One region of the Hymenobacter fastidiosus genome, then DNA from elsewhere that is predicted to be linked to it. Evidence: riboswitches for the same ligand, from Rfam matches in the RefSeq annotation. Region 1 holds a riboswitch; the other holds the start of a gene.
The links. A riboswitch is a leader RNA that binds a small molecule or an ion and turns the genes downstream of it on or off. The one in region 1 is predicted to bind S-adenosylmethionine.

Region 1 (4,986 bases):
TGACAACCGAGCTTAAGACGCAGATCCAGGCGCTGGCGGCAGCAGGAGACGAAATACAGCTCCATGGGAGTATCGGTACGTCGGGGCACGGGCTGCGCTTGAAGCGCGAGCAACACCTGCTGCCCATAACGGCTTCCGGCCTCCGGTTTCATTACCTGATTTGGGAACCACGCCTCACCCCGATACTGCTTGATTCGCTACGCTTCACCTATGACACCACCCTGGGCTTTGCCGAGCACTTCGGCTTCCGCCACTCCTATTGCCACCCGTTCCACCCGTTCGACTTCACGCAGAGCCGGGCCACTGATTTCCTCGAAATCCCGCTCAACGTGATGGACGCCACGCTCTATCACCCCAACTACCTGCAGCTGGCCCCCGATGAGATTCTGCCGGCCCTGCAGCCCATGTTCGGGGAAATCGAGCGGTTCGGGGGCGTATGCACCGTGCTCTGGCACAACGAGAACTTCGACCCGGCCAACCTCCACAACGGCCCGCAGCAGTTCCACATCATCATGGACTACCTTCGCAGCCGCAAAACAGCTTTCGTCAACGGCCGGGAAATCTGTTGCCGGTTATGAGTTGCCGGTTGCCAGTTGTGAGTTGCGTGTTGCCAGTTGCCAGTTGCCAGTTGCCAGTTCGTTTAATAAAGCCATCAGGACGAACTGACAACACGCAACTGGCAACTGGCAACTGGCAACGCGCAACTCACAACTGGCAACCGGCAACTGGCAACACGCAACACGCAACTGGCAACTCACAACCGGCAACTCATAACCGGCAACTCACAACCGGCAACTGGCAACACGCAACTGGCAACTGACAACTCATAACTGACAACTGATTTGGGTATCGTTCAGCGGCAGGGGCTGCGCAACACCATTATTTCCTACCTCGGGCTGGCACTGGGCTTCGTCAATACGGCCCTGGTGCTGCCCCACCTGCTGGCTCCCGAGAAGCTGGGGCTGACCACGCTGCTGGTGTCCAGTGCCACGGTGTACGCGCAGTTTGCCGCTTTCGGGTTTGCCAGCGTGGGCATCCGCTTCTTCCCCTACTTCCGCAACCGCGAGGCCGGCCACCACGGCTTTCTGCCCCTGCTGCTGGGACTGCCCCTGCTGGGCTTTCTGCTGGTCACGCTGTTCTACGGGCTGGCCAAACCGCTGCTGCTGGACCAGTACGCCCCCCAGGACGCGGCGCTGCTCGTGCCCTACTACTGGTGGGGCAGCGCGCTGGCGCTGTTCACGCTGCTCTACTCCCTGCAGGATGCCTACCTGAAAGGGCTGTACCACACCGCCTTTTCGGGCTTTCTGCAGGATATTGTGCTGCGCCTGCTCATCGTGGGACTGGCTCTGCTCTATGGCAAAGGCTACCTCAACTTTCACGAGTTCGTGCTCGGCTACATCGGGCTCTACGGCATCATCCTACTGCTGCTGACGGCCTACCTGGGCTATATCGGGGAGCTGCACCTGCGGCCCACCCGGGCGGCGCTGCGGGTGCGGCCGGTGAGTGAAATCGTGCGCTTCGGCGGCTTTGCCCTGCTGTCCAGCCTCTCGGGCAGCATCCTGGGCTTTATCGACTCCTGGATGGTAGGCGCCCAGCTCAGCCTGGCGGCGGCCGGCGTGTACGGCATTGCCTACAACATCAGCACGGCCCTCACCATCCCGGCCCGCTCGCTCAACAAGATTGCCTTCCCGCTGCTGGCCCAGTACTGGAAAGACCAGGACCTGGCCAAGATGGCCGACTTCTACCGCCGCACCACCCGCCTGAACACGGCCGTGGGCTGCTACCTGGCCCTGGGCATCGGCCTGAACCTGGACTTCATCTACTCCCTGATCAAAAATCCGGTGTACGCCACCGGCACTACCGCCGTGCTGCTGCTGCTGGCCGGCCGCCTGTTCGACGGCATCACCGGCGTCAACGGCCTCATCGTCGTCACCTCGCCGCGCTACCGCTTCGATTTGATTTTCAACCTGTTTCTGGCCGGTGGCACGGTGTTTATGAACTGGCTGCTGATTCCGCGCTATGGCCTCACCGGCTCGGCCCTGGCCACACTCATTGCCCTCGTGAGCATCAACACGGCCCGCACCTGGTTTGTGTGGTATTCCTACCGCCTGCAGCCCTTCGACCGGCGCATTCCGCTCATCGTGGCCGTGGCGGCCGGAGCAGGTTTCGCGGGCTGGCTGGTCCCGTTCACCCACTCATTGCTGGTTACCATGCTGGTGCGCTCCGTGGTGCTTACCGGCGTGTACACAATCCTGATTCTGGGCTCGAATGCCGTACCGGAAGCCCGGGTTTTATTGGGCAGTCTGAAAAAAAGCATATTACCTTAGGTTATCGGGTATTACGTTAAGTAATTCAGGATCAACCCCCAAGAATTTCACCCTTATTCCGTTCAACTACCTTGTTTTAAGATAGATAAAACAATAGTTAGGAAGTTCAGAAATCGGGCTGCTACCTTTGCCGCAGCAATTCTTTACCCCCCAGAGGATTGTTTTTATACAGAGGCGTGGAGAGACAGGCTCGACGAAACGCCGGCAACCACCCGCCACCGCGGGCAAGGTGCCAACCGAAGGTCAACGAAGCTAAGTCCTGACCATATAAAAACAAGTCACCGTGAAAGCCTTTTCCAACCTCCGCCCCGTCACCGCCACCCTCTCTGCTCTACCGCATGGATGTTGTGGCAGGCTGATGAGCCGGCGTTGTTGGTAGTGCGGCCCACTCCTGCCCTTTTCCTGTCCGGGCCCTGACTTCAGCCGGCTGAGGTTTTGTTCCGCCCATTTTCTTTCGGCTGCCGCAGGATAGCCCGCCCGGATTCGCGCCGGCTTTCTGGGCCCGTTGCTCCGGAAAAAAGACCCATTATCCTCTCATTATGCAAGTAGCCTCTGAGGCGCTGGTTTCCGACCTGCGCCAGCAGCTCGCCGGGCTTTCCGCCGTATCCGTGCTGACGGCCGTAGCCGCGCAGTTTCCCGGCCAAGCCACGTTCTCGACGTCTTTCGGCCTCGAGGACCAGATCATCACCCACCTGATTTTCGAGCACAATCTGCCGATAACCGTCTTCACCCTCGATACGGCCCGCAATTTTCAGGACACTTATTCCACCTGGCACAAAACCCTGCGCCGCTACGGCCGGACCATTACGCCCTACTTCCCGCAGCAGGCCAGGGTTGAAGACCTGCTGCGCGAAAAGGGCCCGAACAGCTTCTACGATAGCGTCGAAAACCGCAAAGAGTGCTGCGGCATCCGCAAAGTGGAGCCGCTGAATCGGGCCCTGGCCGGGCAGCAGGCCTGGATTACCGGCATCCGCGCCGAGCAGTCGGTCAACCGGCACGATATGCACGCAGTGGAGTGGGACGGCGGCCACCGGCTCATCAAAGTTCATCCGCTGTTCGACTGGACCTGGGAGCAGTGTTGGGAATTTGTGCATGCCCATGGCATTCCGTTCAACCCGCTGCACCAGCAGGGCTTCGTGAGCATCGGCTGCGCCCCCTGCACCCGGGCCATCAAAGCCGGCGAGGATTTCCGGGCCGGACGCTGGTGGTGGGAAGATCAGTCGGCCAAAGAGTGCGGCCTGCACGGTACCCACAACGGCCCCGACCCGGAGGTGGTAGTGAGTAGTGAGTAGTGAAGCTCCCCCCCAAGAATTTAACGGAAACCAACATTTCACCTCTCCCCGGCCAGCAGGCCCCAAGGTCTGCGCTGACAATCGTCAGGCTCCCCCTCTCTTTCGGAGAGGGGGCCGGGGGGTGAGGCCCCGCCAGAACAGATCCTATGAGTACCCTCCATTTCGATTACCTCGACCGGCTGGAAGCCGAAGCCATTCACATCCTGCGGGAAGTGGCGGGCCAGTTTGAGCGGCCGGCCCTGCTGTTTTCGGGCGGTAAAGACTCCATCGTGCTGACGCGGCTGGCTGAAAAAGCCTTCCGCCCCGGCCGCTTCCCCTTTCCGCTGGTCCACGTCGATACCGGCCACAACTTCCCCGAGGTGCTGGCCTTCCGCGACCAGCTGGCCGCCGAGCTGGGCGAAAAGCTGATCGTGCGCAGCGTGGAAGACACCATCCGGCGGCAGCGCCTGCGCGAGCCGGGCGGCAAATTCCCCAGCCGCAACCCGCTGCAAACCTATACGCTGCTCGAAACCATCGAGGAGTTCGGGTTCGACGCCTGCATTGGCGGGGCCCGCCGCGACGAGGAAAAGGCCCGGGCCAAGGAGCGCATCTTCTCGGTGCGCGACGAGTTTGGGCAGTGGGACCCCAAACGTCAGCGGCCCGAGCTCTGGAACATCTATAACGGCCGCATCCAGCGGGGCGAGAACGTGCGCGTGTTCCCGATTTCGAACTGGACCGAGCTCGACGTGTGGCACTACATTCAGCGCGAAAACATTGCCCTGCCCAGCATCTACTTCGGCCACCCGCGCACCTGCGTGGTGCTGCCCAGCGGCCAGCTGCTGGGCCTCAATGAGCACCTGCACCTCGACGAAACCGACGAAATCGTGGAGCGCCAGGTGCGCTTCCGCACCGTGGGCGACTCGACCTGCACCGCCGCCGTGGAAAGCGACGCGGCCACCATCGACGACATCATTGAGGATTTGCTCCAGGCCAAAGTCAGTGAGCGGGGCGCCACCCGCCTCGACGACAACATCTCCGAAGCCGGCATGGAAGACCGGAAAAGGAACGGTTATTTTTAATAATGTGGGCAATGCGGTGAATGTGAAAATGGGAGGAATGAAACGGTCGTAGCACCTAGCGCCGACCGAAAATTCATTAATCACATTTCACCCATTCCCACATCCAGCCCATTCTCCCTATTCTCCACATTCATCACATTCATCACAGTAACCAGTGGACCTTCTCCGATTTATCACCTGCGGCAGCGTCGACGACGGCAAGAGTACGCTGATTGGCCGTTTGCTCTACGACTCCGACTCCGTGTCGCTGGACGTGCTGGCGGCGCTGGAAAACCGGCCTACCGTGCACGGCACCGTGGACCTGGCGTT
Region 2 (4,986 bases), on a different contig from region 1:
GCAGTACCATCAGCGAGCGGAAATTACTGCACCTGACCGAAGCCGGCGTGGTAGATCAGACCAAGCCCCTGTACGGTAAAGGCAGCGACTTTATCACCAGCGTGGCCCCGCTGCCCAACCAGGGGGGCTACCTGATGTGTCAGGCCAGCAAGCTCACGCGCTTTACCGCCGCGCTTGATACCGTCTGGACCAAGTACCTGATTTACACCAATGGCGTCGTGACGGGCTACGCCACGCCCGGCCAGGTGCAGCCCCTGGCCGATGGCAACTTCGTGCTGGCCGGCAGCTTCTACTTCGCCGATGGCTACCGCGTGTACCTGGGCAAGATCACGCCCGACGGGCAGGTGCTGCGCGACACGGTGCTCTTCCGCGCCGGCGGCTCGGAAACCATCCGCAGCCTGGCCGTGGAGCCGGGCACCAACAACTACGTGTTCAGCGGCGAGGCCACGCAAGGCCCCCTGGGCCGCTCCGATCTGTTTCTGGGCATCCACGCCAACTGGCGCGTCCTTTCTACCCGGGCCGCCCGCGCCCCCCGGGTCGCCTTTGAGGCCTGGCCCAACCCGCTGGCGGCCGGCCAGCCCGAGCTGACGTTGCGCGCCGACCGCCAGGTAGCGGGCGAGCTGACCCTGACCGATCCGCTGGGCCGCCGCGTGCGCACCTGGCCCGCCACCCGGGCGCTGGCCCAGGCCGGTGGGCAGCGCCTGTCGCTGGCGGGCCTGCCGCCGGGCCTCTACCTGCTCACCGGCACCGCCGCCGACGGCCGCCGCTATGTAGCCCGTATCGTCCGCGAGTAAACCCCGCCTGACTGATGCCCCAGAAAAAGCCCCGTTACCAGTTGGTAACGGAGCTTTTTCTGGGGCATCAGTCACGTATCCACTACCGCGCAAGGCAAGCAATTGCTCATTGTTAATTGATAATGACTTCCACCCGGCGGTTGCGGGGGAGCTGTTGCGGGTCGCGGTTGTCGGCTACCGGGCGGGTGGCGCCGTAGCCGTGGGCCGTGAGCCGCACCGAGTCGATGCCCTGCTGCACGAGGTAGCGGCGCACGACGCGGGCCCGCTGCTCGGACAGGCGCAGGTTCAGGGCCGGCTCCCCGACGTTGTCGGTGTGGCCCGCAATTTCGAGGCGCAAAGCGGGCTGGGCGCGCAGCATCCGGGTCAGTTGGTTCAGCCGGGGCCGCGAAGTGGGCAGCAGCGTGGCCGTGCTCTGGGTGAAATACAGGTTGGACAGCGTCACGGCCGCTCCTTTGCTCAGGGCCGATAAATCCGGCAGCGTGTCGGGTACCGCAACCGGACTGGCGGGGGCCGCGGCCGGAGGAGCGGCCGGCATTGCTGCCGCCCGCCGGGAAACCGCGGCGGTCTGGTGCCCGCGCCCGGGGTTGGGCGGAACTACTCTGGGAGGCAGCGCAGTCGGCGGACTAACGACCGGGGCCGGGGGAGCAACCGGCTGGGGGCGTACCGCCACGGCTGGTATTGGTTTGGCGGACGCGGGCAGCTCGGCGTACAGACTGCTGGCCGGAATGGGCTGGGGCTCGGCGGCCGACCCGGGCAGCTGCCAGGTGAGCAGGGCGCGGGTATCCCACTGCACCTGGTAATATTCCACCCGCAGCGGGTAGTAGCGCCCGCCTACCAGCGTCACCTCGGCCGCCGACTCCGTGGCGACCTGGTCGCGCCAGGCGCTCAGGATTTTCTTGCCCCCCACCCACACCCGCATGCCATCGTCGCTGAGGATGCGGAAGGTGTAGCGGCCGGTAACGGGAATGAAGATGTGACCCGTCCAGCGTACCGAGAAATACTCGGCCGGCACGCCGGGGCCGGGAGCCACAAACCGGCGCGATATACCCATCAGGTTGGGCGGGCCGGTGGTCCAGCTGAAGTCGATGGTGGGGTCGGTACGGGTGAGCACGAGGCGGTTGAAGTTCCTGCCGTCGTAGTACTGCCCGCGCAGGCCGGTACCGGGCAGGCTCTGGGCCGGCAGCCGAACGGATAGCAGCAGCAACAGCGGGAGCAGCGGGAGCAGGGCCGGGAGAAATCGGGGAAACAGCATGGCTGAATTGATCATCTGAAAGCGTCGCGCGTTGCCTACGGGCCTAAAGCTACCGGATAACGCCCGACCGGTTCCCAAAATTGGATTCCGGATTTTCGTACTGTATCTTCGTTTTAGTTACTTATCCAGAAAGACCGAGGGACTGGGCCCGACGACGTCTTGGCAACCTGCTACACAAGGTGCCAACTCCCATTTCGGCGTTTCGGCGGCGAATAAAGATAAGTACCGGACTCGCCCTTGCGCGGCTCTTTCTGGATAGGCTTTTTGGTACCGCCTCATTAGAATAGAAGCAGCTATGCAACCGACGCCCCGCCCCAAATCCCCGCTTTACGCTATTCTTCAGCAGCGCATTCTCGTGCTCGATGGCGCCATGGGCACCATGATTCAGCGCCACCCGCTGGACGAGGCCGACTTCCGCGGCCCGCGCTTTGCGGACCACGCCAAGCCCCTGCGCGGCAACAACGACCTGCTGTCAATAACCCGCCCCGACATCATCCGCGGCATCCACCACGACTACTTCGCCGCCGGGGCCGACATGGTGGAAACCAATACCTTCAGCGGCACCACCATCGCCCAGGCCGATTATGGTTTGGAGCATATCGTGTATGAGCTCAACTTCGAATCAGCCCGGATTGCCAAAGAGGTAGCCGACGAATTCACCGCCCGCGAGCCGCACAAGCCGCGCTTCGTGGCCGGGGCCGTAGGGCCCACCAACCGCACGGCCTCCCTGTCGCCCGACGTGAACCGGCCCGGCTTCCGCGCCGTGACCTTCGACGAGCTGGCCGCGGCCTACCTCGAGCAGGTGCGCGGCCTGATCGACGGCGGCTCCGACACGCTGCTCATCGAAACCATCTTCGACACGCTCAACGCCAAGGCGGCCCTGTACGCGGTGCAGAAGTTCTTCGACGAGGGCGGCAAAGTGGTGCCGGTTATGATTTCGGGCACCATCACCGACGCCTCCGGCCGCACGTTGTCGGGCCAGACGGTGGAGGCCTTCTGGAACTCCATCAGCCACTTACCGCTGCTGAGCGTGGGGCTGAACTGCGCCCTGGGGGCCGACCAGCTCCACGTCTACGTCAGGGAGCTGAGCCGGATTGCCGACGTGCATATTTCCGCCTACCCCAACGCCGGCCTGCCGAACGCCTTCGGCGGCTACGACGAGTCGGCCCAGGAATTCGCGGCCGTGGTGGAGAATTACCTGAAGGAAGGCATCGTGACGGTGGCCGGCGGCTGCTGCGGCACCACGCCCCAGCACATTGCGGAGCTGAGTAAGCTGGCTCAGCGCTACGCGCCACGCCCACTTCCTCAGCTCCGCAATGCGCAATTAGTAATTAGTAATGAAGAATTAAGAATTGCCGACGACCAGCAAGCCGACGAGCCAATTACTAATTCTTCATTACTAATTACTAATTCAAGCGCGACTCGCCTGGCCGGCCTTGAGCCCTTCAATATCTACCCCGACAGTCTGTTTGTGAACGTGGGCGAGCGGTGCAACGTGACCGGCTCCCGGGCCTTTGCCCGCCTGATCCGCACCGGCTCCTACGAGGCCGCCCTACAGGTGGCCCGCGACCAGGTGGAAGGCGGTGCCCAGGTGCTCGACGTGAACATGGACGAGGGCATGCTCGACTCGGAGCAGGCCATGACGACGTTTCTGAACCTGATTGCCTCCGAGCCCGACATTTCCCGGGTGCCGGTGATGATTGACTCCTCGAAGTGGACCGTGCTCGAAGCCGGCCTGAAGTGCGTGCAGGGCAAGAGCATCGTCAACTCCATTTCGCTGAAAGAGGGCGAGGAAGTTTTCAAACAGCACGCCCGCACCGTGCGTCAGTACGGGGCCGCCGTGGTGGTCATGGCCTTCGACGAAACCGGCCAGGCCGACACGTTTGAGAAGAAAATTGCCGTGTGCCGGCGCAGCTACGACATCCTGGTCAACGAAGTGGGCTTCCCGCCCCAGGACATCATCTTCGATCCCAACATCCTCACGGTGGGCACCGGCATGGAGGAGCACCGCAACTACGCCCTCGACTTTATCGAGGCCGTGCGCTGGATCAAGGCCAACCTGCCCGGGGCGCTGACTTCCGGCGGCATCAGCAACATCAGCTTCTCCTTCCGCGGCAACGACGTGGTGCGCGAGGCGATTCACTCCAGCTTCCTCTACCACGCCATCCGCGCCGGGCTGGATATGGGCATCGTGAACCCCAGCCAGCTGGCCGTGTACGACGAGGTGCCCAAAGACCTGCTCGAATTGGTGGAAGACGTGCTGCTCAACCGCCGCGCCGACGCCACCGAGCGGCTGGTCGACTTCGCCGAAACCGTGCAGCAGAAAGGCAAGGTCGAAGTGGTGGCTGATGCCTGGCGCAGCCTGCCCGTGGCCGAGCGGCTTCAGCACGCCCTGGTGCGCGGCATCACCGAGTTTATCGACCAGGACACCGAGGAAGTCCGCCGGCAGGTCGGCCGCCCGCTGGAAGTCATCGAGGGGCCGCTGATGGCCGGTATGAACGTGGTCGGCGACCTGTTCGGGGCCGGCAAGATGTTTCTGCCCCAGGTGGTGAAGTCGGCCCGGGTGATGAAAAAGGCCGTGGCCTACCTGGAGCCCTACCTGCTGGCCGACAAGCGCGGGCAGGAGCGGCAGACGGCCGGCAAAATCCTGCTGGCCACAGTGAAAGGCGACGTGCACGACATCGGTAAGAACATCGTGGGCGTGGTGCTGGCCTGCAACAACTTCGACATCGTGGACCTGGGCGTGATGGTGCCCCTGGAGCGGATTCTGGACGAGGCCGTGAAGCAGCAGGTGGACGTTATCGGCCTCAGCGGTTTGATTACGCCCAGCCTGGATGAGATGGTGTACGTGGCCCAGGAAATGGAAAAGCGCGGCCTGAAAACGCCCCTGCTCATCGGCGGCGCCACCACGTCGCGCCTGCACGCGGCCGTGAAAATCGC

Region 2: linked by a shared signal. The riboswitch ahead of metH (methionine synthase) and the one ahead of ABD833_RS02190 (phosphoadenylyl-sulfate reductase) in region 1 are both predicted to bind S-adenosylmethionine.

The regions. Positions count from the first base shown of each region.
Region 1 covers NZ_BAABDJ010000002.1:327,604-332,589, reverse strand. The annotation lists gene ABD833_RS02200 (DUF7033 domain-containing protein) at 1-578, shown strand, start outside; gene ABD833_RS02195 (lipopolysaccharide biosynthesis protein) at 843-2,327, shown strand; SAM riboswitch class I at 2,489-2,601, shown strand; gene ABD833_RS02190 (phosphoadenylyl-sulfate reductase) at 2,867-3,619, shown strand; gene cysD (sulfate adenylyltransferase subunit CysD) at 3,766-4,677, shown strand; gene ABD833_RS02180 (sulfate adenylyltransferase subunit 1) at 4,832-4,986, shown strand, end outside.
Region 2 covers NZ_BAABDJ010000037.1:97,071-102,056, reverse strand. The annotation lists gene ABD833_RS16630 (hypothetical protein) at 1-794, shown strand, start outside; gene ABD833_RS16625 (PA14 domain-containing protein) at 907-2,046, opposite strand; SAM riboswitch class I at 2,165-2,271, shown strand; gene metH (methionine synthase) at 2,342-4,986, shown strand, end outside.